3 regions of the Corynebacterium breve genome follow, and region 1 is predicted to be linked to each of the others. Evidence: predicted binding sites of a transcription regulator. Region 1 holds the regulator's gene; each other region holds the start of a gene.
What was found. Region 1 encodes LexA, which represses DNA repair genes until DNA is damaged. Its sites were predicted from a motif close to CGAACANNTGTTCG; they were not measured.

Region 1 (2,272 bases):
CACTCCGGCATATGTCACTTGGTCAGCCCCAGCAGACCCAGTCGTATCCTCGCCAAACGCTCCACCGAATGCCGACCCGATAATCAAGCTCAATCCGAGCACACTACCGAGCACCAAATTGCGCCCCATCTCGCGACGAGTTTCGAACGCTTTGCAATTTTCTCGCGTAGTGGCTTTGGCCTGTTGGCGACCTAATGATTCTGTTCGATCAGTGCTTCGAATTGTTCGAACACTCGCAGCACTCTGACGACCTAGCGGAGGTCGGCCCAAATCCCACATGGCAGCAGGAGGGACGACTGAAGAACGGGATGAGTTATAAGTTGTACCTGTAGTGTTGCTATCCATCTGGAGTGTCATTTTCGTTTCCCTTTCACTGTGATCCAATCATAGGACTGGACCCCGACAGTTTCGAACAATCAATCCGTTCACGTGTTCGAATTAGCTTCTATGTTCGATTTATACCAGCACTGAATATTTTTGTCTAGCGCTGGGCACCGAAGTCGAACAAACTTGCAGTTTCGTGCTACACATAGAGGTAACGATTCGCATCAAGATCAGGAGCAATCATGGCGCGCCCCAAAAACTCGACATCAAAACCAGACCCGTCAAAACTGTCCGCCCGTCAGAAGCGGATCCTCGAAGTCATTCAGGATGCCGTCGTCCTGCGCGGTTATCCGCCGAGCATCAGGGAGATTGGTGACGCAGCAGGACTTCAGTCCACGTCCTCTGTGGCGTACCAACTCAAAGAGCTTGAGAAGAAGGGATTTCTGCGACGAGATCCAAACAAGCCCCGCGCTGTCGACCTGCGTCATTTGCCAAACTCGACTCTGAAAAAGAAGAAGTCCGACACCCCACAGCCAGCGCCAGAAGACACGGTTCAAACAAGTTTCGTTCCAGTGGTCGGACAGATTGCCGCAGGAAATCCCATCCTCGCGGAGCAGCACATCGACGAGTACTACCCAATGCCCGCAGACATTGTTGGCGAGGGCGAGATTTACATGCTCCAGGTAGTTGGCGAGTCGATGCGAGACGCAGGGATCCTCGACGGCGACTGGGTAATTGTTCGGGCACAACCGATCGCCGAGGAAGGTGAATTCGTTGCCGCGCTGCTCGATGGCGAAGCAACCGTAAAGGAGTTTCACCGAGACTCCACCGGTGTCTGGCTTCTTCCACACAACGAAGCTTTTGCTCCGATCCCAGCAGAGGACGCAGAGATCATGGGCAAGGTTGTGTCGGTGATGCGCAAGCTTTAGCTCTCGGTGAAGCCTTTTCTGTACCTCAGTCGCACTTTAGCTACACCCTGACGGGGGAATCGGGCATCAACTCACATACTCGGACATGCTTTGTTTGAAAGAATGGCGATATCGAAGACAGTTGACTTTCCCAATTCACTACTAGGGAGCATTTTCTATGTACGCCGAAGAACGACGCCGCCAGATTGCATCCCTCACCGCAGTTGAAGGGCGCGTAAACGTTACTGAACTTTCCGAAAAGTTCGACGTCACCGCGGAGACCATCCGACGTGACCTCGCCGTTCTAGATCGTGAGGGTGTCGTTCATCGCGTTCATGGTGGCGCCGTAGCTAGCCAGTCGTTCCTCACCGCTGAGTTCACCCTAGACTCTCGTTTCCGTTCCTCCCCTTCTGCGAAATCCGCTATTGCACGTGAGGCGCTGCACTTTCTACCAGGCAAAGACGGAAGTGTATTTCTTGATGCAGGCACGACGACCAACGCGCTAGCAGACCTGATGCGTGACCACCCCAACGCCGAGGACTGGTCGATTGTCACAAATTCCCTACCCATCGCACTTGAGCTATCGGGTGCTGGCCTGTCCAACGTTCAGCTCCTAGGTGGAAGCGTTCGCGCGATCACTCAAGCGGTTGTCGGCGACACGGCTCTGCGAACCCTCGCTCTCATGCGTGCAGACGTTGCCTTCATCGGCACAAACGCCCTCACAATTGATCATGGATTATCTACCGCAGATGCCCAAGAGGCCGCTGTTAAATCATCAATGGTTACCAATGCTCGTAAAGTTATCGTCCTCACCGACTCCACCAAGTTGGGCAACGATTACCTAGTCAGCTTCGCCTCTCTAGATTCCATCGATGTCATAGTTACCGACGACGAAGCCCCGGAGAGTTTCGTATCGGAACTACGTGAACGTGGGATTGAAGTAGTTCTCGCCTCCTAAAAACACGCACAACCGGAGACATTTCCCACATTGGGTTGACCGATCAAAAACAAACGGACATACTAGTAGGTAACGCAAAGTG
Region 2 (2,272 bases), 940 kb from region 1:
TAATGACATTGGCTACCTGCGCCGCGTTATCTCGGCCGTATTTGGTGTACACATACTGGATGACCTGCTCACGGCGACCAGATTCGATATCAATGTCGATGTCCGGTGGCCCGTCGCGCTCCGGAGAAAGGAAGCGCTCGAACAGCAAACCGGCGCTGATCGGCTCAGCATTAGTGATCCCCAGTGCAAAACACACAGCGGAATTCGCTGCGGAACCTCGTCCCTGCGCCAGGATGTTATTCTCGCGACAAAAATCCACCAGATCCGTAACGATCAAGAAATACCCTGGAAAATTGAGCTGTTGAATGACGCTCAACTCGTAATCGATCTGCCTTTCGGCACGTTCGCGCACTTCAGCGGAACGATTCTCGTAGCGGTGCTTACCCCTTTCCCGCACAAGCTGTCGCAGCCAGCTCATCTCATCATGCCCCGGAGGCGTTTCGCATTCGGGGAGATTCGGCGCGACAAGATTCAGGGTGAAAGCGCATTCATCTGCAATCGCAACGGTGTGGGCGATCTGCGCTGCTCGATCGGGAGCCATCGCAAGGATTTGCTCGCCCGAGCGGAGCCAATTGGCTCCCATTGGATGCAGACTACTGTGGGCCTCCGCAACCGATTGCCTGCGCGCCAACGACCGCTTTGCCACCGCCAGGCCGGTCTGGGCTCTCGTCGCCGCCGCGGGTTGAGCAGTGACAATCCCAGGAACGTGCGGGTAAGCATCAAGAAGCGCGTGATGATCCGCGTCCTCCGGAGTCATCGACACTTCATATTCCAAAACCACTCGGTCTAACCCAAAAACGTCGATCATATGATCGATCTGCCCCGCCCATTGCCAACCAGCCAGCACATAACATTCCCCCGCCAAGCGTTCCGCGATTTCGCTTAACGACGAATAGTTCACCTTCCCCTTCTCGCCGGTCAGCATATGCGCGTCCGCCATCAGACGCGAAAGCCGTTTATACCCCTCGGGACTGCGCGCAAGCACAGGAAGGACCCGATCGCCAAGTGTGAGTTCCGCCCCGAAAATTGTCGGCAGATCAAGCTTGGCCGCAGCCTCCGCAAACTTCACCGCGCCGTAAAACCCATCACGATCTACCAGCGCCAATGCATGGAGGCCAAGCTCTTTAGCGCGCCGCACGAGGTCTTCCGGCTCACTCGCGCCACCGAGAAAGCTATAAGACGAGACCGCATGCAGTTCGGCGAACGGAACAATTGAAGATCCGGAGACGTAGGCCTCGTCGTCAAGCAGGTGCTCTACCGAGACTGGCGTGGGCGAAGGGCGGCCCGACAGAATGCGTTCGAGCCGCGACCACGAGAGCGGTGCACCACCGTTAAACCTCATGGAGGAAAGCGTAACCCATTTCGAACATTTGTGCTATATTTAATTATATTCAACCTTTAGACCCCAACTAGACTAAGCTGTCCGTTAAGTGCTAGGTTGACCCCCATCGAAACACGTTAAATCACCAAGGAAGTTACCCATGCGTTTTACACGAATCGTTGCAACCGCCGCAGCGGCAACCATCGCTGCAACCGGACTTGTCGCCTGCTCCGGCGCTGACGACAGCTCCACCATCAAGATCGGTACCACCGACGCGGACCAGAAGGCTTGGTCAGTCTTTACCGACATCGCGGCTGAAGAAGGCATCGAACTCGAAGTAGTCCCATTCTCTGACTACTCCCCCGTCAACGAGGCTCTCGCGCAGGGCGAACTCGACGTGAACAAGTTCCAGCACATCAAGTACCTCGCTGAATACAACGTCGGCTCCGGCCAGGATCTCAAGATCGTCGGATCCACCGAGATCTACCCACTGGCACTGTTCTGGAAGGATCACTCCTCCATCGACGGCATCGACGGCGAAGAGGTAGCGATCCCGAACGACCCATCCAACCAGGGTCGCGCAATCAACGTTCTCGTACAGGCTGGCCTCGTCACCCTCAAGGAAGGTGAAGTAACCGACCCAACCCCAGCCGACATCGATGCGGCAGCTTCCAAGGTCAAGGTCACTCCGATCGACGCAGCGCAGACTCCAACCGTATTCAACGAGGGCAAGCCAGCGATCATCAACAACTCCTGGCTCGACCGCGCGGGCATCACCCCAGATGAGGCGGTCTTCGAGGACGATCCGAACTCCACCCAGGCAGAGCCATACATCAACGTATTCGCTTCCCGCTCCGAAGACATCGACGACGAAACCCTGAACAAGCTCGTCGAGCTGTGGCACTCCGCCGAGGTCATGGCCGCAGTAGACGAGGACTCTAAGGGCACCGC
Region 3 (2,272 bases), 230 kb from region 1:
AGTCGCACCATAAGAAAAAGGTCGCCCCCTCGCATATCAAGCGAGGGGGCGACCTAAAGTTCAGCCGTCTAGTTATTCAACTAGTTTCAAACCGGTATTTCTACTGACCTTCGAAGCGGCGGCGGAAGTTCTCTTCCATTCGCAAACCCACTCCACTACGACCGCCCTGGCCGCCAGTGGCCGGATGCGCACGCTGCGGAGCCACTCCTTGCGGAGCCTTGAGAATCCACACACCGCCAGCGAACATCACGATAAAACCAACAACGCTGAGAGCGATGAACCAAAAGCTCATTTGCGAGAGCGCCACGCCCGCGATCAGCAAAACCAAACCTAGAACGATAAGCGCAGACCCACGAAGCGTTGCCCGGCCCGAAGGAATTCCACCGCCAAGGGGCTCACGCCCAGATACTGACGCGCCAAACTTTGGGTCATCTGCTAGCAGCGACTGCTCGATTTCCCGGAGCGCGCGCTGCTCCTGCTCTGAAAGGGCCACAATTCCTCCCGGCGGTAGTGATTGGTCCTTGATTAATTCTCTAACCTCTTCAACGTATAGGGTATCCCGTTTGTTCCCCGAAGTGAAAGCCCGCCTACACCTTCTCCCGCCCCGTACCGGTGCCTGGTCTATGCAGCTTCTGCCACCGCACCCCCACCAGAGATTGGATAGCCCGAGTCGCCGTAAACTGCATGACCGTAGAAAGCTCCTGCAAGTGAGATAAGGCGCTGAGTATCAAGCCGACTCGGTCGATCCTCAATCCCTAATGCCACACGACCGCGCAGTGCCGAGAAGGATGAAAACTCTCCTGCCCAATGAGCTCCTTCGCCCCCGGTCAACCTGAGCTTGTCCCACGCATTCGTCGGCAAGCGCTTTTTGCGAGCTAGAACCGTAGACCTGGCGCTTATGGCGCCTGCAGTCCGCAGAGCGGCACGGTACGCATCTTCAAGCGCGAGGTCAGTGCGGCCCTGGTCAAAGTGGGCACGGGCAGCATCGAGCAACGCTTCCGCGTCACGAAGGAAGCGATCCTCCTTGGCCGAACGGCGAGTAGCGCCGACCACCGCGCCTGTTGTTGCCGAAATTACGCTGCCTGCCATGTCCCTCTCCTTTTCTTTCGCTGTGCCAATAACATAAAACATGCGTTCGACATCCCGACAGCCCTTTAGAACATATGTTCTAGATATTCCCTGTTTACGCAGCTCTCCCGCCACTTGGATTTGCGAAAGCGTGGCAAACAGCCGGTTCAAAACCAACACATCAAGGGCCTGAGCATGGTTCGATAGAAGCTGTGACTGTATCGATTCGACGACTAACGGGCCCCGAATTTTCGGTGCTTGCTCCGCGACTAGTCGATATTTACATGGATGCGATGGGATATTCCGCGGGGATCAGAACTCAAAGGATCCGCGTATGGCGCTCGGAAATCACCCACCCCGGATTCACCGCTCTAATCGCGGTGCAAGATAGCGTGATCATCGGGGTTGCATATGGGTTTCTCGGCAGCCCCGACCATTGGTGGGATCGGCAACTACGACGCGGCTTCCTAGAGGCAGGCGGTCCCACACCTGAGCAAAGAGAACTCTTGGAAAGCTACTTCGAAATCGCCGAGATTCACGTCACCCCTGCGCTTCAAGTGCGTGGAATCGGGAGGAATTTGCTTACCCAACTACTCTGGAATGCTCCCGCCCGTCACGCGCTGCTATCTACGCCTGAAGTTAAAGATGAAAAGAACGCAGCGTTCGGCCTCTACAGGTCGATGGGTTTTACCGACGTATTGAGAGACTTCTACTACCAGGGCGACAATCGACCTTTCGCCGTACTGGGGCGCCCACTCCCCCTTCCAGATCAAACGCACTCGCCCCGCAATCGAAGACTTCTCTAAGCCCGATACAAAGCGCAACGATCAGAGTTCCGGGCTAGACACCGGTTAGGGAAACCACAGTAGGTATCCTAAGAGGCAACCATTTTTGCAGCACTACCAAGGAGACTTCGACCGTGAGCGCCTCGCAGGATCTTCAGCAGCTACACATTCATGACGTCCCGCAGGCCGCACACCGTGAACTCGAAGCGTTTTTCCAACAGCGCACGGATGCGATTACCGCAATCGGTCAACCCGTGACTGATGCTGTGCAGTATCTCCATGACTTCGTCCTTGGTGGCGGCAAGCGTGTTCGCCCCCTCTATGGTTGGGCGGGCTTTGTCGGTGGCGGAGGGTTAGAAAACTCCGTCGAAGATCCCGCTGCAGTCTTGCGCGCAGTGAGCTCTTTGGAATTTATCCAG

Region 2: the regulator LexA is predicted to act here: its motif matches at 1,364-1,377, upstream of QP027_RS01930 (error-prone DNA polymerase).
Region 3: the regulator LexA is predicted to act here: its motif matches at 1,157-1,170, upstream of QP027_RS07540 (SAV_6107 family HEPN domain-containing protein).

The regions. Positions count from the first base shown of each region.
Region 1 is NZ_CP126969.1:1,316,578-1,318,849, forward strand. It holds gene lexA (transcriptional repressor LexA) at 567-1,253, shown strand; gene QP027_RS06470 (DeoR/GlpR family DNA-binding transcription regulator) at 1,411-2,190, shown strand.
Region 2 is NZ_CP126969.1:375,771-378,042, reverse strand. It holds gene QP027_RS01930 (error-prone DNA polymerase) at 1-1,342, opposite strand, end outside; gene QP027_RS01925 (MetQ/NlpA family ABC transporter substrate-binding protein) at 1,482-2,272, shown strand, end outside.
Region 3 is NZ_CP126969.1:1,547,623-1,549,894, forward strand. It holds gene QP027_RS07535 (DUF3040 domain-containing protein) at 101-493, opposite strand; gene QP027_RS07540 (SAV_6107 family HEPN domain-containing protein) at 622-1,089, opposite strand; gene QP027_RS07545 (GNAT family N-acetyltransferase) at 1,281-1,874, shown strand; gene QP027_RS07550 (polyprenyl synthetase family protein) at 1,988-2,272, shown strand, end outside.